3 regions of the Streptomyces sp. NPDC096105 genome follow, and region 3 is predicted to be linked to each of the others. Evidence: riboswitches for the same ligand, from Rfam matches in the RefSeq annotation. Region 3 holds a riboswitch; each other region holds the start of a gene.
What was found. A riboswitch is a leader RNA that binds a small molecule or an ion and turns the genes downstream of it on or off. The one in region 3 is predicted to bind cyclic di-AMP.

Region 1: it holds a riboswitch for cyclic di-AMP, as region 3 does, so the genes downstream of both, ACIQ8B_RS26295 (M23 family metallopeptidase) here and ACIQ8B_RS20800 (transglycosylase SLT domain-containing protein) in region 3, are expected to answer to the same signal.
Region 2: it holds a riboswitch for cyclic di-AMP, as region 3 does, so the genes downstream of both, ACIQ8B_RS28975 (peptidoglycan DD-metalloendopeptidase family protein) here and ACIQ8B_RS20800 (transglycosylase SLT domain-containing protein) in region 3, are expected to answer to the same signal.

What each region holds. Positions count from the first base shown of each region.
Region 1 covers NZ_JBIWGC010000020.1:92,967-102,446, forward strand. The annotation lists gene ACIQ8B_RS26280 (DNA topoisomerase (ATP-hydrolyzing) subunit A) at 1-2,243, opposite strand, end outside; gene ACIQ8B_RS26285 (M16 family metallopeptidase) at 2,908-4,293, shown strand; gene ACIQ8B_RS26290 (M16 family metallopeptidase) at 4,290-5,678, shown strand; cyclic di-AMP (ydaO/yuaA leader) riboswitch at 5,881-6,046, shown strand; gene ACIQ8B_RS26295 (M23 family metallopeptidase) at 6,059-6,832, shown strand; gene ACIQ8B_RS26300 (GntR family transcriptional regulator) at 7,034-7,738, shown strand; gene ACIQ8B_RS26305 (HPr family phosphocarrier protein) at 7,881-8,162, opposite strand; gene ACIQ8B_RS26310 (GNAT family N-acetyltransferase) at 8,340-9,480, shown strand, end outside.
Region 2 covers NZ_JBIWGC010000026.1:371-9,850, reverse strand. The annotation lists gene ACIQ8B_RS28995 (MFS transporter) at 1-1,007, shown strand, start outside; gene ACIQ8B_RS28990 (hypothetical protein) at 1,455-2,063, shown strand; gene ACIQ8B_RS28985 (MBL fold metallo-hydrolase) at 2,230-3,423, opposite strand; gene ACIQ8B_RS28980 (SGNH/GDSL hydrolase family protein) at 3,546-4,331, opposite strand; gene ACIQ8B_RS28975 (peptidoglycan DD-metalloendopeptidase family protein) at 4,557-5,489, opposite strand; cyclic di-AMP (ydaO/yuaA leader) riboswitch at 5,494-5,658, opposite strand; gene ACIQ8B_RS28970 (tyrosine-protein phosphatase) at 6,201-6,998, shown strand; gene ACIQ8B_RS28965 (DUF6126 family protein) at 7,026-7,139, opposite strand; gene ACIQ8B_RS28960 (helix-turn-helix domain-containing protein) at 7,151-7,774, opposite strand; gene ACIQ8B_RS28955 (aspartate aminotransferase family protein) at 7,845-9,260, opposite strand; partial or broken gene ACIQ8B_RS28950 (1-deoxy-D-xylulose-5-phosphate synthase N-terminal domain-containing protein) at 9,434-9,480, opposite strand, start outside.
Region 3 covers NZ_JBIWGC010000013.1:53,993-63,472, forward strand. The annotation lists gene ACIQ8B_RS20765 (tetratricopeptide repeat protein) at 1-146, opposite strand, end outside; gene ACIQ8B_RS20770 (DUF6668 family protein) at 306-812, shown strand; gene ACIQ8B_RS20775 (amidase family protein) at 809-1,975, shown strand; gene ACIQ8B_RS20780 (ABC transporter permease) at 1,965-2,861, opposite strand; gene ACIQ8B_RS20785 (ABC transporter ATP-binding protein) at 2,848-3,828, opposite strand; gene ACIQ8B_RS20790 (outer membrane lipoprotein carrier protein LolA) at 3,873-5,099, opposite strand; gene ACIQ8B_RS20795 (polyprenyl synthetase family protein) at 5,355-6,365, opposite strand; cyclic di-AMP (ydaO/yuaA leader) riboswitch at 6,892-7,060, shown strand; gene ACIQ8B_RS20800 (transglycosylase SLT domain-containing protein) at 7,066-7,533, shown strand; gene ACIQ8B_RS20805 (HAD family hydrolase) at 7,497-8,369, opposite strand; gene fahA (fumarylacetoacetase) at 8,632-9,480, shown strand, end outside.

The DNA.
Region 1 (9,480 bases), on a different contig from region 3:
TACTGGTCGAACGGGGTCAGCTTGGCCGTCGTCTGGACCGAGTCGTCCAGCGTGCCGCGCGAGCCCGCGACCGTGAACACCACCGCGTCCGCCGCCGGGTCGACCGCCGTGAAGCTGATGACCTTCGCGCCCTCGCCGAGCTTGATGCCCGTCATGCCGCCCGCCGGGCGTCCCTGCGGGCGCACCTGGGCCGCCGGGTAGCGCAGCAGCTGTGCGTCGTCGGTGATGAAGACCAGGTCCTCCTCGCCCGTGCGCAGCTCGGCCGCGCCGACGATCCGGTCGCCCTCCTTGAGGGTGATGACCTCGAGCTCCTCCTTGTTGGAGGGGTAGTCGGGCACCACGCGCTTGACCACGCCCTGCTGGGTGCCGAGCGCCAGGCCCGGCGAGGACTCGTCGAGCGTCGTCAGGCACACCACCTGCTCGTCGTCCTCCAGGGACACGAACTCCGCCAGCGGCGCACCGCCCGACAGGTTCGGCGACGGCATCGCCTCGGGCAGCTGGGGCAGGTCGATCACGTTCACCCGGAGCAGCCGGCCGGCCGACGTGACCACGCCGATCTCGCCGCGCGCGGTCGCCGGGACCGCCGAGACGATCAGGTCGTGCTTGACCCGCTTGGCCCCGGAGGTGTCGCCGAACGGCCGGTCGTCGGCGGTGCGCGCCAGCAGCCCCGTGGACGACAGCAGCACCCGGCACGGGGTGTCCGCCACCTGCAGCGGCACCGCGGCCGGGGCGCCGGCCGACTCCAGCAGCAGCGTGCGCCGGTCGTTGCCGAACTTCTTCGCCACCGCGGCCAGTTCTGCCGAGACCAGCTTGCGCAGCTCCGCGTCCGAGTCCAGGATCCGGGTCAGCTCCTCGATCTCCGCGTTCAGCCGGTCCTTCTCGGCCTCCAGCTCGATCCGGTCGTACTTGGTGAGACGGCGCAGCGGGGTGTCCAGGATGTACTGGGTCTGCACGTCGCTCAGCGAGAAGCGCTCGATCAGCCGCTCCTTGGCCTGCGCGGAGTTCTCGCTGGAGCGGATGAGGCGGATGACCTCGTCGATGTCGACCAGGGCCGTGAGCAGGCCCTCGACCAGGTGCAGCCGGTCGCGCTTCTTGCCGCGGCGGAACTCCGAGCGGCGGCGCACCACGTTGAAGCGGTGGTCGAGGTAGACCTCGAGCAGCTCCTTGAGGCCGAGGGTGAGGGGCTGGCCGTCCACCAGCGCCACGTTGTTGATGCCGAAGGACTCCTCCATCGGCGTCAGCTTGTAGAGCTGCTCCAGCACCGCCTCCGGCACGAAGCCGTTCTTGATCTCGATGACCAGGCGCAGGCCGTGCTCGCGGTCGGTGAGGTCCTTGACGTCGGCGATGCCCTGGAGCTTCTTCGAGCCCACCAGGTCCTTGATCTTGGCGATCACCTTCTCCGGGCCGACCGTGAACGGCAGCTCGGTGACGACCAGGCCCTTGCGGCGCGCCGTCACGTCCTCCACGGTCACCGTCGCGCGGATCTTGAACGTGCCGCGCCCGGTCTCGTACGCGTCCCGGACGCCGGAGAGGCCGACGATCCGGCCGCCCGTGGGCAGATCGGGGCCCGGGACGTGCTTCATCAGGGCGTCGAGGTCGGCGTTCGGGTAGCGGATCAGGTGCCGGGCGGCGGCGATCACCTCGCGCAGGTTGTGCGGCGGCATGTTGGTGGCCATGCCGACGGCGATGCCCGAGGCGCCGTTCACCAGGAGGTTCGGGAACGCGGCCGGCAGGGCGACCGGTTCCTGCTCCTGGCCGTCGTAGTTGGGCGCGAAGTCGACCGTGTCCTCGTCGATGGACTCGGTCATCAGACCGGTGGCCTCCGCCATCCGGCACTCGGTGTACCGCATCGCGGCGGGCGGGTCGTCGTTGCCCAGCGAGCCGAAGTTGCCGTGGCCGTCCACCAGGGGCAGGCGCATGGAGAACGGCTGCGCCATGCGGACCAGGGCGTCGTAGATCGACGCGTCGCCGTGCGGGTGCAGCTTGCCCATCACCTCGCCGACCACGCGCGCGCACTTCACGTAACCGCGCTCGGGGCGCAGCCCCATCTCGTTCATCTGGTAGACGATGCGGCGGTGCACCGGCTTGAGACCGTCACGCGCGTCGGGCAGGGCGCGGGAGTAGATGACCGAGTACGCGTACTCGAGGAAGGAGCCCTGCATCTCGTCGACGACGTCGATGTCGAGGATCTTCTCCTCGTACGGGTCGTCGGGCGGCGGGGTCTTCGTGCTGCGGCGGGCCATCGCTGCCGGCTCCTTGCTGAAGCGTGGGACGGGATCTGACGCGGACCATTGTGGACCTTCGCACTGACAGAGAGGGACCAGGACCAGGGTCCTGCCGCCCGGTTCGGCGCGGTACGGCGGCGCGAGCAGGCTACGCGGCGCCGCCGCCGCGCGCTCCGCGGGGTGGCCCCGCGGCCCGCCGTCCGCGTCGTCGAGGGCGGTCGGCGCGCCTGCGACCGCGGGCCTCGGTGGTCCGGGGCGTGCCTCCCGGCGCCCGGACGGGGGCGGTCCCGCCCGGGCGTCCTGTACGGCCGAGGACCCCCTCCCGGGCACGGGGAGGGGACCCGCCCGGGGGCTCCGCACACCCGGAGCCGCCCTCCGCGCGGCCCCCCACGGCCGGTACGGGGCCCCGACACGCACCCGGCGTGCGCCCTCCGTCCACCGCGTCCCCGCAGCGCGCAACCGCGCACGGCAGCGCGCCCGAGAGGGCGACCCCGCGCGCACCCCGCGTCACGCGCCGTGGGCTTCACCCACTCCCGCACCACCCGCCCCACCAGGTTCTCGCTCTCGGCGTAGCCGCCCGGCCCGGGAACTCCGCCGACCCCTCACACGCTTGCATACAGTGGCAGGACCGGCAGAAACGGCGGTGTCGACGACGACCGCCTCCGCGATCGAAGGGACGTACATGCCCATGGGTCACACGGCCACAGCCCAGGCAGGCTCCGGGGGCCTGACAGCGACCGAACACCGCCTGGCCAACGGCCTGCGCGTGGTGCTCTCCGAGGACCACCTGACCCCGGTCGCCGCGGTGTGCCTCTGGTACGACGTCGGCTCACGCCACGAGGTCAAGGGCCGCACCGGCCTGGCTCACCTTTTCGAGCACCTGATGTTCCAGGGGTCCGCCCAGGTGAAGGGCAACGGCCACTTCGAACTGGTGCAGGGCGCCGGCGGCTCGCTCAACGGCACGACGAGCTTCGAGCGCACCAACTACTTCGAGACCATGCCCGCCCACCAGCTGGAGCTCGCCCTCTGGCTGGAGGCCGACCGCATGGGCTCCCTGCTGACCGCCCTGGACGAGGAGTCCATGGAGAACCAGCGGGACGTGGTGAAGAACGAGCGCCGCCAGCGGTACGACAACGTCCCCTACGGCACCGCCTTCGAGAAGCTCACCGCCCTCTCCTACCCGGAGGGCCACCCCTACCACCACACCCCGATCGGGTCGATGGCGGACCTGGACGCGGCGACCCTGGAGGACGCCCGCCAGTTCTTCCGCACGTACTACGCGCCGAACAACGCCGTGCTCTCCGTGGTCGGCGACATCGACCCGGAGCAGACGCTCGCCTGGATCGAGAAGTACTTCGGCTCCATCCCGTCGCACGACGGCAAGCCCGCCCCGCGCGACGGCGCGCTGCCCGACGTCATCGGCGAGGAGCTGCGCGAGGTCGTCGAGGAGGAGGTCCCCGCGCGGGCGCTGATGGCCGCCTACCGGCTCCCGGAGGACGGCACGCGCGCGTGCGACGCGGCCGACCTGGCGCTCACCGTCCTCGGCGGCGGCGAGTCCTCGCGGCTCTACAACCGCCTGGTGCGGCGCGACCGTACGGCCGTGACCGCCGGGTTCGGCCTGCTGCGGCTGGCCGGGGCGCCGTCCCTGGGCTGGCTGGACGTCAAGACGTCCGGCGACGTCGAGGTGCCCGTCATCGAGGCCGCCATCGACGAGGAGCTCGTCCGCTTCGCCGAGGAGGGCCCCACCGCCGAGGAGATGGAGCGCGCCCAGGCCCAGCTGGAGCGCGAGTGGCTCGACCGGCTCGGCACGGTGGCCGGCCGCGCCGACGAACTCTGCCGCTACGCCGTGCTGTTCGGCGACCCGCAGCTCGCCCTGACCGCCGTGAGCCGCGTCCTGGAGGTGACCGCCGAGGAGGTGCAGGAGGTCGCCAAGGCCCGCCTGCGGCCCGACAACCGCGCGGTGCTCGTCTACGAGCCCGTCGCCCCGGCGGCCGAGGACGCCACCGACGAGACCGAGGAAGCCGCAGCCGCAGCCGGCGCCGACGACAACGAGGAGACGGCGAAGTGACCGAGCTCGCCACGATGGAGTTCCACCCCCGGCCGCAGGCGGGCGAGGCCAAGCCCTGGGCCTTCCCGGCCCCCGAGCGCGGTGGCCTCGACAACGGCCTGACCGTGCTGCGCTGCCACCGCCCCGGCCAGCAGGTCGTCGCCGTCGAGGTGGTCCTCGACGCCCCCCTGGACGCGGAGCCGGAGGACCTCGACGGCGTCGCCACGATCATGGCGCGCGCCTTCTCCGAGGGCACCGACAAGCACACCGCCGAGGAGTTCGCCGCCGAGCTGGAGCGCTGCGGCGCCACCCTGGACGCGCACGCCGACCACCCCGGCGTCCGCCTCAGCCTCGAGGTGCCGGCCTCGCGGCTGGCCAAGGGGCTCGGTCTGGTCGCCGACGCCCTGCGCGCGCCCGCCTTCGCCGACAGCGAGATCGAGCGGCTGGTCCGCAACCGCCTCGACGAGATCCCGCACGAGCTGGCGAGCCCGTCCCGCCGCGCCGGGAAGGAGCTCTCCAAGGAGCTGTTCCCGGCGAGTTCGCGCATGTCGCGCCCGCGCCAGGGCACCGAGGAGACCGTCGCGCGCATCGACTCCGCGGCCGTGCGCGGCTTCTACGAGAAGCACGTCCGCCCGGCCACGGCGACCGCCGTGGTGGTCGGCGACCTCACCGGCGTCGACCTGGACGCGCTGCTCGCCGACACCCTGGGCGCCTGGACGGGCTCGCAGGCCCAGCCGCGGCCGGTGCCGCCGGTGGTCGCGGACGACACCGGCCGCGTGGTCATCGTGGACCGGGCCGGCGCCGTCCAGACGCAGCTGCTGATCGGCCGTGTCGGCCCGGACCGGCACGACCGGGTGTGGCCCGCGCAGGTGCTCGGCACGTACTGCCTCGGCGGCACCCTCACCTCGCGCCTGGACCGCGTCCTGCGCGAGGAGAAGGGATACACCTACGGCGTCCGGGCGTTCGGCCAGGTGCTGCGGTCCGCCCCGGACGGCACGGGCGCGTCGATGCTGGCCATCAGCGGCTCCGTCGACACCCCCAACACCGGTCCGGCACTGGACGACCTGTGGACCGTGCTGCGCACGCTGGCCGCCGAGGGCCTCACCGACGAGGAGCGCGACGTCGCCGTGCAGAACCTGGTGGGCGTGGCGCCGCTCAAGTACGAGACCGCCGCGGCCGTCGCGAGCACGCTGGCCGACCAGGTCGAGCAGCACCTGCCGGACCACTACCAGGCCGACCTGTACCGGCAGTTGGCCGCGACCGGCACCGTGGAGGCCACGGCAGCCGTCGTGAACGCCTTCCCGGTGGACCGTCTCGTCACCGTGCTCGTCGGTGACGCGGCGCAGATCAAGGCGCCCGTGGAGGCGCTCGGGATCGGCGAAGTCACCGTCGTGACGGCCGAGTAGGGCAGCCGCCGCACACGCGCGCGTGAAAGGCCCCGGTGACGGCGACGCCACCGGGGCTCCCTTATGCCCGAATTGGGGCGGAGGTTGCCTGTCTGCCCTGTGGTATGCGCTACAAAACCCGGGAATCGTTTGGGGATCGCGCGACGTCCCGCTTAGCTTCGTGCGGGCTGTTCGTCGGGCAGTGCGCCGCACCCGCGGCACCGGACAGCCATCGCCGAGTCCCCGTACGGCGCGAGCCAGGGGAGCCGGGGACCCACATGAGATCCCTGGGGTGAATCGGACGCCCGCGCGTGTCGCGAGGGGGTCCGTAGGAGACCTTCCTGCTCCGAACCCGTCAGCTAACCCGGTAGGCGAGAGGGAAGGAAAGGACCAGCCTGTACATGGCGTTCACCCGCGCCACCGGGAAGCACCGTCGTCCCAGCCGCGTCCAGCGCGGTTCCGCCCGCGCCGCGGGCGTCGCGGCCCTCGCGGGCACCGGCGTCGTCGGCTCCCTCGCGGCCCCCGCGCTCGCCGCCGAACCGGCCGCGGCACGGACCGGCCTCACCCCCGTCGTCACCCTGGGTGACGTGATCGCCGACCGCATCGACGCCCAGGCCGCCGCCCAGCACGAGGCCGCCCGCGTGGCGGCCGAGGCGGCCGCGCGCAAGGCCGCCGAGGAGGCGGCGCGCGAGCGGGCGGCCGAGGAGGCGGAGAAGGCCCGCGCCGCGAAGGAGCGCGCCGCCCGCGAGGCCGAGCGCAAGCGGCTCAACACCTTCGTCTCCCCGATCCCCGGCTCGTACGTCTCGACCGCCTACCGGAGCGGCGGCGCCATCTGGTCGTCCGGCAGCCACACCGGGATCGACTTCCACGCCGCGAGCGGCACGCCCGTCCAGTCCGTGGGCGTCGGCACCGTCGTCGAGGCCGGCTGGGGCGGCGCGTACGGCAACCAGGTCGTCATCAAGATGCACGACGGCACGTACACCCAGTACGCGCACCTGTCGTCGATCGCCGTGTCGGTGGGGCAGGAGGTCGCCGCCGGCCAGCAGATCGGTCTCTCCGGCGCCACGGGCAACGTCACCGGCGCCCACCTCCACTTCGAGGCCCGCACGTCCGCCGAGTACGGCTCCGACCTCGACCCGGCCGCCTACCTCCGGTCGCACGGCGTGAACATCTGAGGCGCGCCCGTCACGCCCTCGGGCCCCGGCTCCCCGCGAGCCGGGGCTTTCGCCGTTCCGGGGCACATCCGTCCCGGCGCCCTCCGTCCGAAAATCATGGAGGAATTCCGGTCCGCCGTCGGAAATCGCCGCCGATTGCAATAGAGTCACGAACGGACGTCAATCGTCGACGTTCCACGGGAATTGATCCGGAGGTCGGTCATGCGTATTCCCGCGCACTCGGTGTGCACGGCGATCCGGGACGACATCGTCGCCGGTGTCCACGGGCGCGGGAGCCGGCTCACCGAGGAACTGCTCGCCCGCCGCTACGGGGTCTCCCGCGTCCCCGTCCGCGAGGCCCTGCGCACGCTGGAGGCCGAGGGCTTCGTGGTGACCCGGCGGCACGCGGGCGCGTGCGTGGCGGAGCCCACCGAGCAGGAGGCCGCCGACCTGCTGGAGATGCGCCGGCTCCTGGAGCCCCTCGGCGCCTTGCGGGCGGCCCAGCGGCGCACCGACGCGCATCTGAAGGTGCTGCGGGGCCTGGTCAGGCTGGGGCAGGAACGCGTACGTCAGGGCAGCAGCGACGATCTGCGCTCACTGGGCGGCTGGTTCCACGAGACGCTCGCCCAGGCTTCCGGCAGCCCGGCGCTGACGTCGATGCTGACCCAGCTCAGGCACAAGATCGCCTGGATGTACGCGGTCGACGGGCCGGCCGACCCGGTGGCGTACTGGGCGGAGCACGGCGCGATCGTGGACGCCGTGGCCCGCGGCGACGGCGAGCGGGCGCGGACCCTCGCGGGGGTGCACGCCGAGCAGGCGAACGCCGGCCACCGGCTCCGGTTCGGCTCCGGCGCCGAGCGGTCCGTCCGCACGGACCGTGTGAGGAACGCGCAACATCCCGTACACATGCCGAGCCTGCGCCCTTAACACGGGCCCCGTACAAAAAGAGGGTGCGAAGGGCGGGGGATTTTTCGGCTGCCCGGAAATGGAAAGAGGAAAAGGAAAGGCCCGTCCGGGGTCCGGACGGGCCTTTCCGGGTCGCACGGCCGTCGCGTGCGGAAATACGGATTCAGACGGTCTCGGGGAGTTCCTCGAGGCCCTCGGCGACCAGCTTCGCCAGACGGTCCAGGGCGGCGTCCGCACCCTCGGCGTCGGAGGCGAGGACGATCTCCTCACCGCCCTGGGCGCCCAGGCCCAGGACAGCCAGCATCGAGGCCGCGTTGACAGGGGTGCCCCCGGCCTTGGCGATCGTCACCGGGACGCCTGCGGCCGTGGCGGCCCGGACGAAGATGGAGGCGGGGCGGGCGTGGAGACCCTCGGCCCAGCCGACGTTGACGCGGCGCTCAGCCATGTGTTGCTGCCCTTCGCTGTTCAGGGTTGTCTAGACCATTCTTCCATACCGTGGACGCGAGCCCGGAGCGGCGTCCGGGACGGCTCCGGCGGCCGCCGGGCCGCGGCCTCGGCCCGGCAGCCGTCCACCACAGACTGCCTCGCGCCGCTACCGGACGCGAGCCGTACTCTGGGGCCCATGCAGACCTCGTCGGACCGCCACGAGTACCCCGCCCACTGGGAGGCCGACGTGGTGCTGCGCGACGGCGGCACCGCACGCATCCGCCCCATCACCGCCGACGACGCCGAGCGCCTGGTCAGCTTCTACGAGCAGGTCTCCGACGAGTCGAAGTACTACCGCTTCTTCGCGCCCTACCCGCGGCTGTCCGCCAAGGACGTCCACCGCTTCACCCACCACGACTTCGTGGACCGGGTCGGGCTCGCGGCGGCCATCGGCGACGAGTTCATCGGCACCGTGCGCTACGACCGCATCGGCGCCGGCGGGCGGCCCGCGACCGGCGCGGCCGACGAGGCCGAGGTCGCCTTCCTGGTGCAGGACGCCCACCAGGGCCGGGGCGTCGCCTCCGCCCTGCTGGAGCACATCGCCGCCGTCGCCCGCGAGCGCGGCATCCGCCGGTTCGCCGCCGAGGTGCTGCCCGCCAACACCAAGATGATCAAGGTGTTCACCGACGCCGGGTACACCCAGAAGCGCAGCTTCGAGGACGGCGTGGTGCGCCTGGAGTTCGGCCTCGAACCCACCGACCGCTCCCTGGCCGTGCAGCACGCGCGCGAGCAGCGCGCGGAGGCACGTTCGGTGCAGCGGCTGCTCGCCCCCGGCGCGGTCGCCGTCATCGGCACCGGCCGCGCACCCGGCGGCGTCGGACGCAGCATCCTCGGCAACATCCGCGACGGCGGCTTCACCGGCCGCCTGTACGCCGTGAACGGGGCGCTGCCGGAGGGGCGGAAGGAACTCGACGGCGTGCCCGCCTTCCGCTCGGTGCGCGACATCGACGGGCCCGTGGACCTCGCGGTCGTCGCGGTGCCCGCCGAGCGGGTCCCCGAGGTGGTCGCCGAGTGCGGCGAGCACGACGTCCAGGGCCTCGTCGTGGTCTCCGCCGGCTACGCCGAGTCCGGCCCCGAGGGCAGGGAGCGCCAGCGCGCCCTGGTCCGGCAGGCCCGCAGCCACGGCATGCGGATCATCGGACCGAACTCCTTCGGCGTCATCAACACCTCGCCCGAGGTGCGGCTGAACGCCTCGCTCGCCCCCGACATGCCCCGCGCGGGCCGCATCGGCCTGTTCGCCCAGTCCGGCGCCATCGGCGTCGCGCTCCTGTCCCGGC
Region 2 (9,480 bases), on a different contig from region 3:
CCGCGATGACCGTCGTCGCCGTTGTCTACATCAGCGAGCTGTTCCCCAGCGCCAAGCGCGGCAAGTTCCAGGCGTACGCCATCGTCATCGGCATCTGCGGCACTCCCGTCACCAACCTCATCGCCTCCGCGGTGGTGCCGATGTCCGGCTGGTCCTGGCGGCTGGTCTACCTGTGGGGGTCGCTGGGGGCGCTGTTCCTGTTCTTCGTGCGGCGGCTCGAGGAGTCCCCGCAGTGGCTGGAGACGCGCGGCCGGCACGAGGAGGCGGAGGCGGTGCTGGCCCGCATCGAAGCCGGTGCGACGGCCGAGCACGGCCCGCTGCCCGAGCCGCAGCAGCCGAAGCCCGAGGGGTCGGCGGTCAAGCCGGGCCTGACCATGCTGAAGGACAAGAAGTTCCTGTACCCGACGATCCTGCTGTCGGTCCTGTGGATCACCCAGACCATCGGCTTCTTCGGCTACTCCAGCTGGGCTCCGACCCTGCTGGCCGCCGAGGGCGTCAGCGTCGAGGACTCGATCTTCTACGTCGCGCTGACGACCGTGGGCGCGCCGCTCGGCTCCTTCCTCGCGGCGATGGTCACCGACCGTTTCGAACGCAAGTGGTGCCTGGTGGTGTTCGGCCTGGTCATTGCCGGATCCGGTCTGCTCTACGGGCTGACCTTCACCCCGGTGCTGATCGTCGTCTTCGGCTTCCTGGTCAACCTGTTCGAGCGCGGTTACACGGCCCTGGCGTACGCGTACGCCCCCGAGCTGTACAGCACCGAGGGCCGCTCGCTGGGCACGAGCATCGCCTACGGTCTGGGGCGGCTGTCGAACGCGGTGGGGCCGCTGATGATCGCCGGTGTCTACAACGGCGTCGGCTACCAGGCGGTCTTCATGGTCATCGCGGGCACCTGGACACTGGGGGCGGTGGTCCTGGCGGTGTTCGGACCCGCCACCCGGCGCCGCCGCCTCGCGGCGGAGGCAGCGGCGGCGCAGACCGGCCCGAAGCCGGTCACCGCCACTCCCTGAGCGCGTGTGAGGCGAGCGACGGGCGGGCCGGAGAGAGATCTCCGGCCCGCCCGTCTTCCGTGTCGTGCCCGCCGGGTCAGCGATCAGGGGACCGCGCCGTTGCGTTATCGCCACCCGGCTGGTTTCCGCTGCGCTCTTCGAGACGCGCGACGAATGGGTCGCCCACCTCGCCGCCCCCGAAGGCGATGTGGGCGATATCTACCGTAAACCCTCTTTTAGTTCCTCCGTGCCACCCAACGCACCGAATGCAATCGCCAGTTGATCACTCACGCCATGACGGGGGATACTGCCCGGCGGATGCGTGTTCCCGACCGAGTGGCACCCGCTCCATTATCCTCCCGCGCAGACCGTCAGAGGCCATGTACCCAAAGATCACTGGGCAGTTGACCTCAGGGTTTCGTGATAGCGTCCTTGCCCGGAGGGACAGTGCAACCTGAAAGGGAAATCGTGAACACGGAGAAGATCGCCGCTCGCCGCCTCTCGCTGGAAGAGGTGACGAAGCTCGGCATGAAGGACAAGATCTTCGTTTCCGCCGACACCGCAGCGCTCAAACTCCCCGACTGCTATGTCCCTGCTTTCCTGACCAAGTCCGGCGAGAATTTCGAGGGCGGCTCGATCACGGCGAGAACCGTATTCCAGGAAGAGGTCACCTGCCTCCCCGACGACGAGAATGAAGCCGGAATCTACCTGGCCGACGAGAACGGCCCGGTGACCATCGAGGTCCTCCAGTCCGCCGGTGTCGTGCTGGACCTGGCGCTTTTCGTCCCCGGCGGGGACAAGGGGTCCCTCACGGCCCTTTACGCTGCCGTCCGGCAGGCGTTCGGCGCCGACGTCGTGCAGATCTGGCGCCAGGGCCTCAAGGAGGTTCCCGACGTGAAGGTCGACATCTACGAGGAGCAGATTCCCCGGGGACGCAAGGGGAGCGACAGCCCCAAGCGTGACCGTCGGGCGATCGACACCTACCCCACCCGCGCGGACTTCATCGAGTTCTCCACGGGGTGGAAGCCGGTCGTCGAAATCCACAAGCCGGTTGTCGACGACACCCCGACCATCTGAGACGGTGTCACCTCTCGGCCCGGGAGAACGCCGAGAACGCATGCACCGGACCCGGTCGGCCCCTGAGTGAGCCGTTCCGGGTTCCGTGGCGTCCCTGACGCCAGGGTCACGGTCCTGGCGAAGGGGAACCACCGGACCGTCTCCCCTGCCTCGTCCCCGGCCAGCGTCACCGCTCACCGGCGTGGTCGAGATGCCCCTCGCTCGTCCCGGCCACACCCCCAGCGATCCGGGGACGGCGCCACGGACGGGCGATCGGACCGGAGACCGCCCGCCACCACGCCCCGGCCGGCAGCCTCCCCGCCGGCTCGAACGGCTCGCCCGGCCGGGGGAACGCCACCGCCTGGCCGGCCTCCTCGGCCGCGTCCTTCATCCACTCCCCCGGTTCCGCCCACGCGTGCGGCGCCAGATTGAACGTCCCCCAGTGGATCGGCAGCAGCACGCCGCCCGGCTCCCCGCCCTGGAGGTCGAGGTGCGCGCGCACACCCTCCTCGGGCGTCATGTGGATGTCCGGCCAGAACTCGGAGTAGGCGCCGACCTGGATCATCGTCGCGTCGAACGGGCCGTGGGCCGCGCCGATGCCGCGGAAGCCGTCGAAGTAGCCGGTGTCGCCGCTGTGGTAAATACGGTGCCGCTCACCGGCGACCGCCCAGGAGGCCCACAGGGTGTGCTGGGTGTTGCGCAGGCCCCGCCCGCAGAAGTGCCGGGCCGGGGTCGCGGTCAGGGTGAGCCCGCCGACCCGCGTCGACTCCTGCCAGTCCAGCTCGCGCAACCGCTCCCCGGGGACGCCCCAGCGCTCCAGGTGCGCGCCCACGCCGAGCGGCACGGCGAACACGGTGTCCGTGCCGGCCAGCTCCCTGATCGTCGGCATGTCCAGGTGGTCGTAGTGGTCGTGGGAGATCACCACGACGTCCACCGGGCCGAGCGCGGCCAGCGGCAGCGGAACGGGGTGCAGCCGCTTCGGTCCGGCGAAGGGGAAGGGCGAGCAGCGCTCCCCCCACACGGGGTCGAACAGCACCCGCCGCCCGTCGATCTCCGCGAGCACACCGGAGTGCCCCGTCCACGTCAGACGCAGCCCGGTCGCGGGCGGGCGGGTCAGGTCGGCGAGGGTGGTGGGATGCACCGGGATCGCACCCCGCGGGGCGCGACGGGAACGGGCGTCCTTGTCCAGGTACAGCCTGGCCATGTCCCGGCTCGACCCGGAGGGGCGCACACGGGCCGGACCGCCCGGGTTCTGGAACGCGCCGTTCGCGAAGTGCGGGGACCTGCGGATCCTCGCCAGGCGCTCACCCGCCGGCTCCGCACCGAAGGCCGGCGGCCGCAGGGCGCTCAGCCCCGGTCCGGGGGCGGAAGAAGCGGCCACGGTACCTCCACAGGGAATCGATCGGAGATTCCATTATGTGCGGCGGCTCCGACAGTGGGTGCGGGTGGTGGAAGAGCCCGCAGGGGCGGGTCCGGAGCAGGGCTCCGGACCCGCCCCTGTCGTCATGCGACCGCCGCGATCCACGAGCGGATGTCGTCCGGGGACAGCGTCCCCTTCGCCGTGACGTGGTCGCCGGAGGACTCGCCGCGCAGACGGCGGCCGATCCACGGCACCAGGTACTCGCGGGCCCAGTGGACGTCGTCCCGGCGGATCTCCAGGGTGCCGCGCGGCGGGAGCGGCGGCCACGGCTGTTCCGGGTCGGCGGGCACCTTCAGGCCGAGGGACATGCCCGCGCGCAGCGCGACGCGGGTGTGCCCCTCGGGCGAGAGGTGCAGCCGGTCGGCGTCCCAGGCCCTGCGGTCCTGCACGCTGCGCAGCGACCACAGGTCGAGCACCGGGCAGCCGTACCGGTCGGCGACGGCCCGCACATGCCCGTTGTACGTGGCGATCTTGCCGCGCAGATGCTTGAGCAGCGGAACGCCACGGGTGTCGAACCCGGTGGTCACCAGGACCGTGCCGGCCGCCGCGGCGAGCCGGGCGACGGCCTTCTCGAAGCGCTCGGCGACCTCGTCCGGGTCGCTGCCCGGGCGCAGGATGTCGTTGCCGCCCGCGCAGAACGAGACCAGGTCGGGGGCGAGTTCGACGGCCCGGGGGACCTGGTCGGCCACGATCTGGTCCAGCAGCTTGCCGCGCACCGCGAGATTGACGTATTGGAAGTCGCCCTCGGGCCTGCGGTCGGCGAGCAGGACGGCGAGCCGGTCGGCCCAGCCGACGAACGCCCCGTCGGGGCCGGGGTCGCCGACGCCCTCGGTGAAGCTGTCCCCCACCGCCACGTACGACCCGATCACTGTTGCCTTGTCACTCTTCGAATCGTCTGCCACAACCGCACATGATTCACCTTCCGATGTGACCTACGCGACCGTAGGGAGGGGTTGACGGACGGTGAGATAAGCCACTCCGAGGTTTGACCGAGCCCGGAACAGGTACGGGCCGGGCCCGGACACGCCGAAGGCCGGCCCCGTGGATCGGGGTCCGGCCTTCGGCGCGCGTGTCAGGAAGGGGGCCGCGAGGGGTCAGATGGAGACGCCCTTGGAGCGGAGGTACGAAACCGGGTCCACGTCCGAGCCGTAGTCCGGGCCGGTGCGGATCTCGAAGTGCAGGTGCGGGCCGGTCACGTTGCCGGTCGCACCGGAGAGACCGACCTGCTGGCCGGCGCTCACCGTCTGGCCCGTCGAGACGGACAGCGAGGACAGGTGGGCGTACTGGGCGTAGTAACCGTCGTTCAGCTTGATGACGACCTGGTTGCCGTACGCGCCGCCCCAGCCGGCGGAGACGACGGTGCCGGCTCCGACGGCCTTCAGGGAGGTGCCGGTCGGGATGCTGAAGTCGACACCGGTGTGGTAGCCGCTGGACCACATGCTGCCGGCCACCTTGTAGGCGGTGCCGACGCCGCCGCCGGGCACCGGCGAGCTGTAGGCGGAGGTGGTCTGGGTGGAGGCGCCGTCGGAGGCGGACTCCTCGGACGACTTCTGCGCGGGCTGCTGAGCGGGCTTCTCGGCGGGCTTCTCGGCCTTGGGAGCGGCGGGCTTCGACGCCTGCGGCGAAGTGGACTGCCGGGGCGCGCTCTCGGCGACGGCCTTGCCGCCGAGGGAGAGCTTCAGACCCGGGTGGATGAGCGACGGGTCGTCACCCACGGCCTCGCGGTTGTCCGCGTAGAGCTGCTTCCAGCCACCGTCGACGTGCTCCGCCTCGGCGATCCTGGCGAGGTAGTCGCCGGCCTTCACGGTGTACGTGCGGGCCTCGTCGCCCTTGTCGGCCTTGGCCTGCTGGCCGGTGACGGACAGCGACTGGACCGACTTCTCGGGGGCCGACTGCGGCGTCGCGGCGTGCGCGCCGGTGGCGCCGAGGAGCGGCAGGGCGAGCGCGGCGCCACCGGTTCCGGCGACGGCGATGGAGCGGGTGAAACGCTGAGCCTTGGTACGGCGGTGCTTACCCTTCGCGGGCATGACGAATTCCTCTCCGGCGCCTACGAGGTGAGCTGTCGGGTGCGGACTGGAGATGTCCGGCCGCGTTGCCGCGCGGCTTAACCCCAAGCCTGTTTCCGGGGTCCGGAACAGGCAGTCGTACCTGTGGGTCCCCCGCTCCTGCCGTACGTCGGGTCAGTGTGTGCGGGCTCCGGGCGGCGGCAGGATTAGGCGTCCGTCCGGATCGGTTGGGAACGTAAGCGACCCCGACGCGGCGAAACAAGCGCGGGTTCCCGCGAACCCGCTTTTTACGTGATCGAAAGGAGGAAAAGACGTCACCGTGCGTTGATGCCGGAAGCGGCACGCGGGCGAATTCCCTTGTCACGGAGGGGAATTACGTGGACATGGCGACAGCACACGGTCACCGGTATGACGATGCTCACGCACCCCGTCCTCAAATCTCGCCCTATCGGGGCAAGTTATCCCTAACCGCTCCAATCGGGCAGAACTCCGTAATCACCTAAAGTTCGGCACCACGGACGACACAGAGGCGACATCCGGATCCTTGCGACGCCAACCGTCACACGCCTCACACAAACGGACAAAAAGCGACATAAAGTGCCACACCGCCAGGTGTCCGGGGCCCGCTCAGCCACCCTGTGGACAACTCATTGCCCCAGGCAGGTATGTCGTATCGTCGAGTGGTGCCCGTCGGCGAGCCGCGGCGACGGCGCCGAGTGGGAGGAGCCGTCCGTGACGCAGGAGATCCCGTCGACCGAGCCCCAGCTGACCGGGGTGCGCAACTTCCGCGACGTGGGCGGGCTGCCCACGGTGGACGGCCGACGGGTGCGGCACGGGGTGCTGTTCCGCAGCGGTCACCTCGCCCACGCCACCGCGGAGGACGCCGCCTTCCTCGCCTCGCTCGGCCTGCACACCGTGTTCGACTTCCGCAACGCGGCCGACCAGAAGCTGGAGGGGCCGGACGTCGAGCTGCCGGGCGTGCGCAACGTCAACCTGCCGCTGAGCGACCCGGCCGACGGCGCGGAGTTCTGGAAGATGGTGCGCGACGGCGACCTGGACCAGCTCCGCGCGATCCTCGCCGACGGCCAGGGCGCCGACCGGATGATCACCTCGTACCGCATGATCGTCAAGGAGCGCACCGCCGAGCACTCCCAGGTGCTGCGCGCGCTCGCCGAGGACAGCGTCCCCGCCCTGATGCACTGCGCGGCCGGCAAGGACCGCGCCGGTCTGTCCGTGGCGGTCACCCTGCTCGCCGTGGGCGTGGAGCGCGACGCGATCGTCGAGGACTACCTGAAGTCCAACGCCAAGCACCGCCGCTACAAGGTGCGCCGCAGCGGCAGCTCCCCCGACGCCTACTCCCCCGAGGTCATGGAGCTGCTCAGCCCGCTGTTCGACGCGCGTGAGGAGTATCTGGCGGCGGCCTTCGAGACCGTCGAGGAGACCTGGGGCGGCGTGGACGCCTACCTGGAGCAGGGGCTCGGTCTCACGCCGGCCCGCCGGGAGCGGCTGCGCGAGCGCCTGCTCGACTGACGCCGGCTCCCGCCGCCCGGCCGGCTGCTACTTCTTCGGCGCGATCTCGAAGAGGAAGTAGATGAAGGCCGCGAAAACGTGTCCCACCACGACGTAGACGAACAGACGGACCCACAGGGCCCGGGGGAACTTCTCCTCCATGTCCTTGCCGGTCACGGTGTCTCTCCAGGGGTCGGGCCCAGGCACAGGGCGGCCGTGGGACTCTGCAGCAGGGTGTGGACGAACAGCAGCTCGACACCGTCGGCGTCCTGCGCGGCGATGCGGTGCGGGGTGAGCGAGTCGAAGTGGGCGCTGTCGCCCGGGGACAGCCGGTGCAGGGTGTCCCCGAGGCACAGCAGCAGCCGCCCCCTGAGGACGTACAGCCACTCCTCGCCGGGGTGGACCCGCACGATGTCGCCCTGGGAGCCGTGCGGCACATGGACCCGCAGGGCCTGCATGCCGCGTCCGGCGGCGCCGGCCTGCCAGTACGACCAGCCGCCCGCCTCCGTGGGATCCATGTCGGCGGCGCGCACCACGGCGTCCCGGTCGGCGGCCGACTCCCCGAGCAGCTCGGAGACGGTCGTCCCGTAGATCCGCGCCAGGGAGAGCAGCATCGGCAGCGAGGGCTGGCGCTGCCCGGTCTCCAGCCGGGAGAGGTGGGCGGGCGACAGGCCCGCCTGCCGGGCGGCGGCCTCCAGCGTCAGGGAGGCCCGACGGCGCAGGGCGCGCAGCTGCGGAGCGACCGCGGGCAGCGCTTCGGCGGCCTCCGCCCGCGGTTCGGTCTCGGAGGAGCTCATGCCCCCATTGAGCACCAGGACTTACCCCTGAGGCAATTTCCTTGCCTCTGAGGCAAACCACGCCGGGTCCTCACCGGTTGGCGACCGCCTGCTTCACCAGGGTCTTGCCGAAGTCCCAGATGAGTCCGCCCTCGTGGGCGTCGTCCATCACCGCGGTGAAGGCGTCCACGAACCGGTTCACGTCCCCCTCGTCGATGATCAGCGGAGGGATCAGCTTGATCACCTCCAGATGATCGCCGGAGACCTGAGTGAGGATACGGTGCCGCTGGAGCAGCGGGACCACCACCATCTGCGCGAAGAGCCCCTTGCGGGCCGCCTGCAGCATGGTCCAGCGCGAGCGCAGCTTCAGCGAGCGGGGCCGCCCGAACTCGATGCCGATCATCAGACCCCGTCCGCGGACGTCGGCGAGCAGCTCGTAGCGGTCGGTCAGCGCGGCCAGCCGGGTCCGCAGCAGGTCCCCGGTCCTGCGCACGTGCGCGACGATCTGCTCGTCCTCCATGACCGACAGCACCGCGAGGCCCGCCGCCATGGCCTGCGCGTTGGAGCCGAAGCTGGCGGAGTGCACCAGCACCCGGTCCATCGACGAGAAGACCTTCTGGAAGATCCAGTCCTTGCCGAGTGTCGCGCCCACCGGCACGTACCCGCCGGACAGCGCCTTGGCCACGCACACCAGGTCCGGCTCGACGCCCTCCTCGTGCTGGTAGGCGTAGAAGTCACCGGTGCGGCCGAGTCCGGTCTGCACCTCGTCGGCGATCAGCAGCGCCTTGTGCCGGTGCAGCAGCTCCTGCGCGGCCCGCAGCCAGCCGGGCGGGACCTCGTGCACGCCCTTGCCCTGGATCGGCTCCACGATCAGCGCGGCCACGTCGCCCTTGCGCAGCTGGCGCTCCAGCGCGCCGAGGTCCCCGAGCGGCACGGCCGTGTCGGGCAACAGCGGGGCGAACCCGTCCCGGAAGCCGGCCTCGCCGTTGACCGACAGGGCGCCGGCGGTCAGGCCGTGGAAGGCGTGCTCGCAGTACAGCACCCTGGGCCGGCCGGTGGCGTAGCGGGCGAACTTCAGGGCTGCCTCCACGGCCTCCGTGCCGCTGTTGCCGAAGAACACCCGGTCCAGATGCGGACTGTGGGCGAGGAGCTTCTCCGCGAGCAGGCCCGGCAGCGGCTGGCAGTCGAAGCGGGTGAGGTCGGCGAGGGAGAGGTCCAGCACGTCGTGCAGCGCCTTGCGGACCACGGGGTGATGGCGGCCGAGGCCCATCACCCCGAACCCGGCGAGCATGTCCAGGTGGTCGTTGCCGTCGGCGTCCCAGAAGTGGGCCCCCTCGGCGCGCTCGTAGACCTTGTCGAAGCCGATGGTGTGCAGCATGCGTGGGAGCTGCGGGTTGAGGTACCGGCTGTGCAGCTCGTAGCGCTCGGCCCCGCGCTCGGCCAGCAGCGCGCCGAGGTCGAACGTCCCGGCCTGTGACGACTCCGACGCGGACTCCGCGGTGGTCATGCCTGGTGCTCCTGTGCGTCCAGTGGCTGTTTCGCGAGTTCGTCCCCGACGGCGAGGCTCGCACTGATCCGTCCGGCGACGTCGACGGGCGTGAGCCCGATGTCGGCGAGCACCTCGCCGCGCTTGGCGTGCGCGAGGAACTGCTCCGGGATGCCGAACCGCCGCACCGGGACGTCGACCTCGGCGGTCAGCAGCTTGTGCACGTAGCTCTGGTGGCCGG
Region 3 (9,480 bases):
GCGATCACCCGCACGCCGTCGACGAGGGCGCCCGGCCCGCCCGACCCGTCGGCCGGGACACGGACGTCGACCGGCACCGGCGCACGGTGCGCCGCGTCCGTGGCCTGCTGCTGTTCCCGCTTCTTCTCGCGGCTGAGTCGAGACATCGTTCCCTCATTCGGGTCGTCCACCTACCGCCGAGTGTGTCCGCTCGCGCGCTCTGTGCACGTCACCGCGTTGTCACAGGCTCGTCCCAAGGGCCGTCGGCCCCCGTCCGGTGCCGGGCGCGGGGCATGGACGATCGAGCCGGCGAGCAGGAGAGGGACATGCGAGCAGGCACGGGACAGGGACCGGAGATCTGGCTGCGAGGGCCGGTGACGGCACCGGAGGCGGACCCTCCGGAGCCGCTGCCTGCCCGCGCGACGGCCCGGCGCTTCTCCTGGGTCGGCCTGCACGGCGGCGCGGGCGTCTCCACGCTCGCCGCGGTCTACGGCGGGCACGACTGCGGACGCTCCTGGCCCGGGCCCGGCGCCCCCTCCTCGGTGCTGCTCGTCGCCCGCACCCATGCGGCCGGGCTGGACGCGGTGCCGCCGGCCGTCGCGCTGTTCCGGCGCGACGAGGCCCCGCACGGGCTCGGCCTGGACGCCGTCGTCCTCGTCGCGGACGCGCCGGGACGGCTCCCGCGTCCCCTCGCGCACCGGGTGCGGCTGGTCGAGGCGCTGATCGACGTGTACCGGGTGCCGTGGGTGCCCGGCTGGCGGCTCGGCGACCTGGGCGGCGGGCCGCCGCGCGGGACGGAGCCGCTGGCCCGTCTCACCGGCGCCCTGCGGTGAGCGGGGACGGCGCGCGGGAGATCGCCGCCGCCGTGCGCGCGGGCGCGTGCCGGGCCGTGGACGTGGTCGCGGAGGCGCTCGCGCGGATCGAGCGCGCCGATCCGGTGCTGTGCGCGTTCCTCGACGTGTGGGGCGAGGAGGCGCTGCGGCGGGCGGCGGAGGTGGACGCGCGGGTCGCCGCCGGGGAGCGCCCGCCGCTGGCCGGAGTGCCGGTCGCGGTCAAGGGGCGGCACGGCCGGCGCGCGGCGGGGCCGCTGCTCGCGGCCGGTGCGGTCGCCGTGGGCGCCACCTCCGTGCCGGGTCCGGGGACGCCCTGGCGGACCTGGGGACTCGGGGCGCGCGGCCGTACCGTCAACCCGTGGCGGGCGGACCGTACGCCCGGCGGGTCCTCGGCCGGGGCGGCGGTGGCGGTCGCGACCGGGCTGGTGCCGCTGGCGACGGGCGCCGACGGCGCGGGCTCGGTGCGCATCCCGGCGGCGTGGTGCGGGGTGCTGGGGCTGAAGGCCACGGGCGGCCGGCTGCCGTCGGGCGACCGTACGGGCCTCGCCGCGCCCGGGATCCTCGCGCGTACGGCGGTGGACGCGGGTCTCTGGTGGCAGGTCGTTTCCGAGCGGGCCGGGTCCCCGGCGCCGCCCCGCTTCCCCGTCACCGCCGTCTGGTCGCCCGACCTGGGCTTCGCCTCCCCCGACCCCGGGCCCGTCGCCCTGGCGCGGGAGGCGGCCGAGCGGCTCGTCGAGGCCGGGGTGGTACGCCTGGTGCGGCCGCCGGAGCCCCCCTCCCTCCTCGACCCCGGCCCGGCCTGGCTGGCCCTGCGCACCCCGGGCGCCGACCCCGCCGGCGCCCACCGCGTCCGAGCCGCCAACGACCGCCGTCTCCGCGGTCTCCTCACCCACGCCGACCTGCTGCTCACCCCCACGGCGCCCACCGCGCCGCACGGCCACGACGGCCCCGGCGACACCTACTCCACCGCGCTCGCCTGGGCGTTCAACCTCAGCGGTCACCCCGCGCTGAGCCTCCCGGCCGGTGTCGGCGCCGACGGCTGCCCGGCGGGGCTGCACCTGGTGGCGGCCCACGACCGGGAGGACCTGCTGCTGGCGGCCGCCCGGGAGGCGGAACGACGCGGAGCCGCCGCCGCGCTCACCCCGCCCGCCTCTACGCCGTGACGTCCTTCGTCGTGAACCGTGCCCAGGCCGCCGAGCCGAAGACGGCGGCGTAGAGGGCCTGGAGGCCCAGGTTCTTGGTGAGGCCGTCCCAGTGGACGGGCTCGCGCAACAGGTCGGCGAAGGACAGCCAGTGGTGGGAGAACAGATACGGGTGCAGGGCGTGCAGCTGGGGGATCTGGTCGAGGATCTGGACGGTGATGAGCAGCCCGACCGTGGTGGCCATCGCCGCGATGCCGCTGTCGGTCAGCGTGGAGACGAACAGGCCGAGCGCCGCCACCCCGAGCAGGGACGCGGCGACGACCAGGGCGATCAGCAGGGCCCGGGCCAGTCCCTCGCCGAAGCCGATGCGGGTGCCCGAGATGGTGGTGACGTCGCCCAGCGGGAACAGCAGCGCGCCCACGGCCAGCGCCGACCCGGCCACCACCAGGGTGGCGGCCAGGCAGAACACCACGACCGTCGCGTACTTGGTGAGCAGCAGCCGGGTGCGGCCTGCGGGGGCGACCAGGAGGTAGCGCAGGGTGCCGGCGCCCGCCTCGCCCGCCACGGCGTCGCCCGCGATCACGCCGACCGCCATGGGCAGGAAGAACGGCAGGGTCGCGGCGAGCGCGGTGAAGACGAGGAACAGGCCGTTGTTGGTGATCTGCGAGACGAACGCGGGTCCCCCGCCGCCGCTCCCGGCGGACGGTCCGTCGCCGGTCTCGATCCGCACGGCGATCCCGACCAGCACCGGCACGGCGGCCAGCACGCCCAGCAGGGCGAGGGTGCGCCAGCGGCGGAAGGTGGTGCGCAGTTCGTCGCGGAACAGCCCGAGGGTCCACCGCCAACGCGTTCGCACGAACGCCTCCGCTCCCGCGCCCGTCCCGCTCACCGTCTCAGCCCGCGACATCGAACCCCTCCCCGGTCAGCGCCACGAACGCGTCCTCCAGCGAGGCCCGTTCCACCCCGAGGCCGCGCACCCGCACCCCCGCCGTGACCAGGGCCGCGTTGACCTCGGCGAGGTCCCGCGCGGGCGGATCGGCGCTCACCCGGTCGCCGTCCGCCACGACGTCGGCGAGCCCCTGTTCCTTCAGCAGCCGCGCCGCGTCCGCCGGGTCGGGCGTGGTGACCACCAGGCGGCCCCGGGCGCCCGCGGCCAGCTCGGCGACCGGCCCCTGCGTGATCAGCCGGCCCCGCGCCATCACGGCGGCGTGCGTGCAGACCTGCTCGATCTCGTCGAGCAGGTGGGAGGAGAGGAAGACGGTCGTGCCGTCGGTGGCCAGTTCGCGGACGAGGGAGCGGATCTCCCGCATGCCCTGCGGGTCGAGGCCGTTGGTCGGCTCGTCCAGCACCAGCAGCCGGCGGGGCCGCAGCAGGGCGGCGGCGAGTCCGAGGCGCTGCTTCATGCCGAGGGAGTACGCGCGTGCCTTCCGCCCGGCCGCGGCCGTGAGGCCCACCCGGTCCAGGGCGGCGGCGACCCGCGCCTTGCGGGTGCGCGGATCGGCGGTGGGGTCGGCGGCGTCGTGGCGGAGGAGGTTGTCGCGGCCGGAGAGGAAGCCGTAGAGGGCGGGGCCCTCGATGAGGGCCCCGACGTGCGGGAGGACGGCGCGCGCGGAGCGGGGCATGGGGCGCCCCAGCACGTGCGCCGTCCCGGAGGTCGGCTCGATCAGGCCCATCAGCATGCGGATGGTGGTGGTCTTGCCGGAGCCGTTGGGGCCGAGGAAGCCGAAGACGCTGCCCGCCGGGACGGTCAGGTGCAGGTCGTCCACGGCGAGCTGTCCGCCGCGGTACCGCTTGGTCAGTCCGCGGGTGACGACGACGCCGTCGCCCGCGGACCGCCCGTCGCGCGTCTGCTCCGTGGTGGACGTGGCGTCCATCGGCTCCCCCGTTTCCCTCGGTACGGCGGCGGGCGCGGGGCCTGCTACTCGCCCGCGTCGGCCGCCTTCACCAGCGCGTCCTTGGTGACCGTACCCACGTAGACCGTGCCGTCCTCGGTGAGCAGGGCGTTGACCAGACGGGTGCCGAACACCGTGCCGGTGCCGAAGTCGCCCTCGACCTGCTCGCCGAGCGAGCCGAGGAAGCCGTCGAGGTCGCCGCCCGCCTCACCGGTGGGCAGGCCGCCGCCGGAGCCGGTGTCGAAGGTGGCGATCGTGTTCCAGCCCTCGCCGAGCATCTTCAGCCCGTCGAAGCCCTTGGCCAGGTCCTCCTCGGACTTCGGGCCCCGCTCCGGCTTCCCGAAGTCGCCGCGCTCCCGGTCCTGTTCGGTGTCCTCGGTCACCTTGGCGCCCTTCGGCGGGGTGAACTCGAACGTGGAGGCGTCCGGGCGGTCGAAGCTCACCTCGGTGAAGCCGACGTCCACGACGGCCGAGCCGCCGCTCGACGGGGTGAGCGTGAACTTCAGCGGCAGGCCCGTCTCGTGGTCCACGGCGATGCTGACGGCGCCGACGGTGGAGCCGGACTGCTTGGGCTCGACCACCAGTCGGTAGGCGGCCCGGCCGGCCACCTGGGCGGTGCCGTCGACCTTCACGGACGTGGTGTCGTCGACCGCCTTCAGCGCCTCCTCCGCGAAGTCCTGCGGGGTGGCCGGGGGCCGCTGTTCGCGCCGCTCGGACGCGTCCGGCCCGTCGACGGTGGCGTGGTAGACCTCGTTGGACGCGCTGTCGTAGCCCCAGACGTCCTTGCCGTTGTGGATGAGGCTGTACTCGGCCGCGTTCTCCAGCAGTGACAGCTTCTGGCGGTCCGGCCCGTCGGCGGCGACGCGCAGGGTGTGCGTGCCGGACGCCAGCTCGGTGAGCCGGCCGGACGGGTCGGCGGACGAACCACCCTCGCCGTCCCCGCCCAGCGCCCCGGACGCGAGGCTGCTCTCCAGGCCGCCGAGGTTCGGCAGCCCGAGGTCGGTGGTGATCCTCACGGTGCCGGACAGCCGCTCCACGTCCGACTGCGCGATCTTCTCGATGAGCTGTGCGGCGGTGATGTCCGGCAGGTCGGGGTCGCCGGAGTCGGCGAGCGCCGGGACGAGTCCGATCGTCGCGGCCGCCACGCCCATCACCGTGACGGGGACGACGTACCGCGCTGCCCTGCGGCGGCCGGCGCGCGGCTCCTCGACCTCCCCGGCAGTCGTCGTGTCGTCGGATGCGTGCGGTGCCATGTGTGCCCTCCGTCGTCGGCGGCGGCTTCCGTCCCGTGTCCTCGCACCAGTTCGGCCCGAGCCGCCATTCTCACCCGAACCGGTGAGAAGTGGTGTTGTCCGTCGTGGTCCATCTGACCGCATTCGCGGGGCGGATACGTCAGACCGCGGGCTCAACTGCGCGTACTGCTGCGGTATGACACGGCACGGCGCCGCCTCACCCGCCCCGTAGGGGTCGTCCGGGTCCGGGAGGCGTACGGGGGACGGCCGGGCGGGTCAGCCGGCCCGGTGCACCACGGCGTCGCACATCTCGACGAGCGCCGTCTTGGCGGGGCCGTCGGGCAGCGGGGCGAGCGCGGCGCGCGCCTCCTCGGCGTAGCGCACGGTGTCCCGGCGGGCCTGGCCCAGCGCGGGATGGGCGCGCAGCAGCCGCAGCGCCTCGGCGTGCCGGGCGTCGTCGGTGAGGTCGGAGTCGAGCAGCTCGCACAGGGCGACGTCCTCGGCGAGGCCCAGCCGGGCCGCCCGCTCGCGCAGCCGCAGCACGGGCAGGGTGGCGATGCCCTCGCGCAGGTCGGTGCCGGGGGTCTTGCCGGACTCGTGGGAGTCGGAGGCGATGTCCAGGACGTCGTCGGCGAGCTGGAAGGCGACGCCGAGCCGCTCGCCGTACTGGGTGAGGATGTCCACCACCGTCTCGTCGGCGCCGGACATCATCCCGCCGAACCGGCAGGAGACGGCGACCAGGGAGCCGGTCTTGCCGCCGAGCACGTCCAGGTAGTGGTCGACCGGGTCGCGGCCGTCCTGCGGGCCCGCGGTCTCCAGGATCTGGCCGGTGACCAGCCGCTCGAACGCCTCGGCCTGGACCCGCACCGCCTCCGGGCCGAGGTCGGCCAGGATGTGGGAGGCGCGGGCGAAGAGGAAGTCGCCGGTGAGCACGGCGACCGAGTTGCCCCAGCGGGCGTTCGCGCTCGCGACCCCGCGCCGCACCTCGGCCTCGTCCATCACGTCGTCGTGGTACAGCGTGGCCAGGTGGGTGAGCTCCACCACGACGGCCGACGGCACGATGCCGGGCGCGTAGGGGTCGCCGAACCGGGCGGAGAGCATCACGAGCAGCGGACGGAACCGCTTGCCGCCGGCCCGCACCAGGTGCTGGGCGGCCTCCGTGATGAAGGGCACCTCGCTCTTGGTGGCTTCGAGCAGCCCTTCCTCGACAGCCGTCAATCCGGCCTGGACATCGGCTTCCAGAGCCTGGTCCCGCACGCTCAGCCCGAACGGCCCGACGACGGTCACGAGGGGTCTCCTGTCTGCTGGTGTCTGCTGGCGGTTACACGGTTTGTCGATAGGTCGCTGTCACCACTCGAGTCAGCGTATCCGGTCATGTTTCGATCACCGCCAGGGCCCGGGGTCACAAGCAAGGCGATACGGGAGCAGAAGCGGAGTGTTTTTGATCGGGCGATGACAACGGACATACCTCGACTTCCCGGACGCGGTGGCCCGTGAACCATCCTGCCCCACCCGAGAGTCCGATTTACCGCGATCGCTCCGTTAATTCCCCTTGGCCGCACATGTGCTCACGGTCGCCGCCCCGTGAAGTGAGTCACGCGCACGCCGGCCGCCCGGTCACCCTCGCACACGCCCGTCATCCCGCTCCACGCAACGGACTTGACTCTGACCGGCCACAAAGGATCAAGCACCCGAAATCGCCCATCTCAAGATCAAACGGGGCTTTGTGTGATCGTCGCACTTGTTTCCGGCATGTGCTCTCGCATACGTTCCGGGCCTGCCGGGTGGACGCCTAGTCCTGCCGCCACCCGCATCACACCCGACGACGAACTCACGCACGGCAGGAGCGGGGGACCCAGGTAAGCCGCCGTACCGGACACCGCGCCGGGACGGCTCGGGGTGAAGCCATGCCCGCAGGGGCACGGCCGGGCACTCTCCCGCCCGAACCCGACAGCTCACCTCGCAGGCGTAGGAGAGGAACCCAGACATGCCCGCTTCCGCTTCGTACCGCCGCCTCGTCCGCTCCCTCGCCGTCGCCGGCACCGGCGTCGCCGTGGTCGCGATGCCGCTGTTCGGCGCCACCAGCGCCGCGGCCGCCCCCACGGCCCAGGCCGCCACCTCCACGACCGCGTACCCGGACAACCTCGACGGCTGGATCCGCGAGGCGATGGACGTCATGGCGCAGAACGGCATCCCCGGCTCCTACGACTCCATCCACCGCAACATCATGCGGGAGTCGTCCGGCAACCCGGCCGCCATCAACCTGTGGGACTCCAACGCCGCGAAGGGCACCCCGTCGAAGGGCCTGCTCCAGGTCATCGACCCGACCTTCCAGGCGTACCACGTGCCCGGCACCGCCTTCGACCCGTTCGACCCGGTCGCCAACATCGCCGCGGCCTGCAACTACGCCGCCGACCGCTACGGCTCGATCGACAACGTCTTCGGCGCGTACTGAGCCGACCTCTGACGGGCCACTCCGGCCGTCCGCCCGAACAGCCGCTCGAGGACGACGGCCACGCCGTCGTCCTCGTTCGACAGGGTGACCTCGTCGGCCACCGCCTTCAGCTCGGGGTGCGCGTTGGCCATGGCGACGCCGTGGCCCGCCCACCGGAACATGGGGACGTCGTTCGGCATGTCCCCGAAGGCGACCGTGTCCTCGGGGCGCAGCCCCAGGTGCTCGGCGGCCAGCGCCAGCCCGGTCGCCTTGGTGACCCCGCACGGCTGGAGCTCCACCGTGCCCGGCCCCGACATCGTGACCGTGGCCAGCGAACCGACCACGGACCGGGCCGCCGCCGCCAGCGCGTCGTCCGACAGCTCCGGGTGGCGCAGCAGCACCTTGCTGATCGGCCGCGCCCACAGGTCGTCGCGCCGCTCCACCCGCACCGACGGGAGCGTCGGGTGCGGCATCCGGTAGCCCGGCTCGATCAGCGTCAGCCCGTCGGCCCCGTCCTGGTCGACCGCGGCGTACACCTCCCCCACCTCGGCCTCGATCTTGCCGAGCGCGGTCTCCGCCAGCTCCCGGTCCAGCCGGACCGACCACAGCATCCGGTGCGTGGCGGCGTCGTAGACCTGCGCGCCCTGTCCGCACACCGCGAGCCCCGTGCAGCCGAGGTCGTCGAGCAGCGACCGCACTCTGGGGGCCGGGCGCCCCGTCACCACGAGGTGCCGGGCGCCGGCCCGCTCCGCCCGCGCGAGGGCGGCGAGGGAGCGGTCGGAGAGGGTGTCGTCACCGCGCAGCAGCGTCCCGTCCAGGTCGGTGGCGATGAGAAAACAATCGGTGGGTGCGGCCATGATCAGAGAATACGGACAGGAGGACCGTCCGATTCGCCGCGCCCGTATGCCCTCGCATTGGGTGCGTTTTGCCTTCTTACACCGCCGGATCGCGACCGGTTGGGACCTCTTTCCCGTTTTGACCGGAACAGGGTGCGCTCCGGCGGACCCGGGCCCGGGAAGTCGTCCGTGTACAAGAGCTCACCGGGGCGCGACCCCGTAACGTGTGGCACGGCCACGGACACGTGGCGCACCCGCGCACACGAAAGCGAGGCAGCACCCGATGCCCCCCTTCGATGTCCCCGAGGGCGATCCCTTCGGCCCGCACAACCTGCCGTACGGCGTCTTCTCGCTCCCCGGTTCGCCGGAGCGCACCGTGGGCGTCCGGCTGGGCGACCACGTCCTCGACGCCGGCGCGGCGGCACACGCCCTGGGCTCCCCCTACGCCTCCCTGCTCGCCCGCCCCACCCTCAACCCCCTGCTGGCGGCGGGCCGTACGGCCTGGTCGGACGTGCGGCGCGCGCTCACCGCGTGGGTGACGGTCCCGGCGCACCGGGAGACCGTCGAGCGGTTCTTCCACCCGCTGTCCGAGGTCACCCTGCACCTGCCCTTCGAGGTCGCGGACTACGTCGACTTCTACGCCTCGGAGAACCACGCCCGGAACGTCGGGCAGATCTTCCGCCCCGACGCGGCCGACTCCCTGACCCCCAACTGGAAGCACCTGCCGATCGGTTACCACGGCCGCTCCGGCACCGTCGTGGTGTCCGGCACCGACGTCGTACGCCCCTCCGGGCAGCGCAAGGCGCCCGCCGACGCCGCCCCGGTGTTCGGCCCGTCCGTGCGGCTGGACATCGAGGCCGAGGTCGGCTTCGTCGTCGGCGTCCCGTCCGAGCGGGGCCGGCCCGTGCCGCTGAACGCCTACCGCGACCACGTGTTCGGCCTGTGCCTGCTCAACGACTGGTCCGCCCGCGACATCCAGGCCTGGGAGTACGTGCCCCTCGGTCCGTTCCTCGGCAAGTCCTTCGCCACCTCCGTGTCGGCGTGGATCACCCCGCTGGACGCCCTGGAGGAGGCCCGCACCGCCCCGCCCGAGCGCACTCACCCGCTGCTGCCGTACCTCGACGACTCCGGT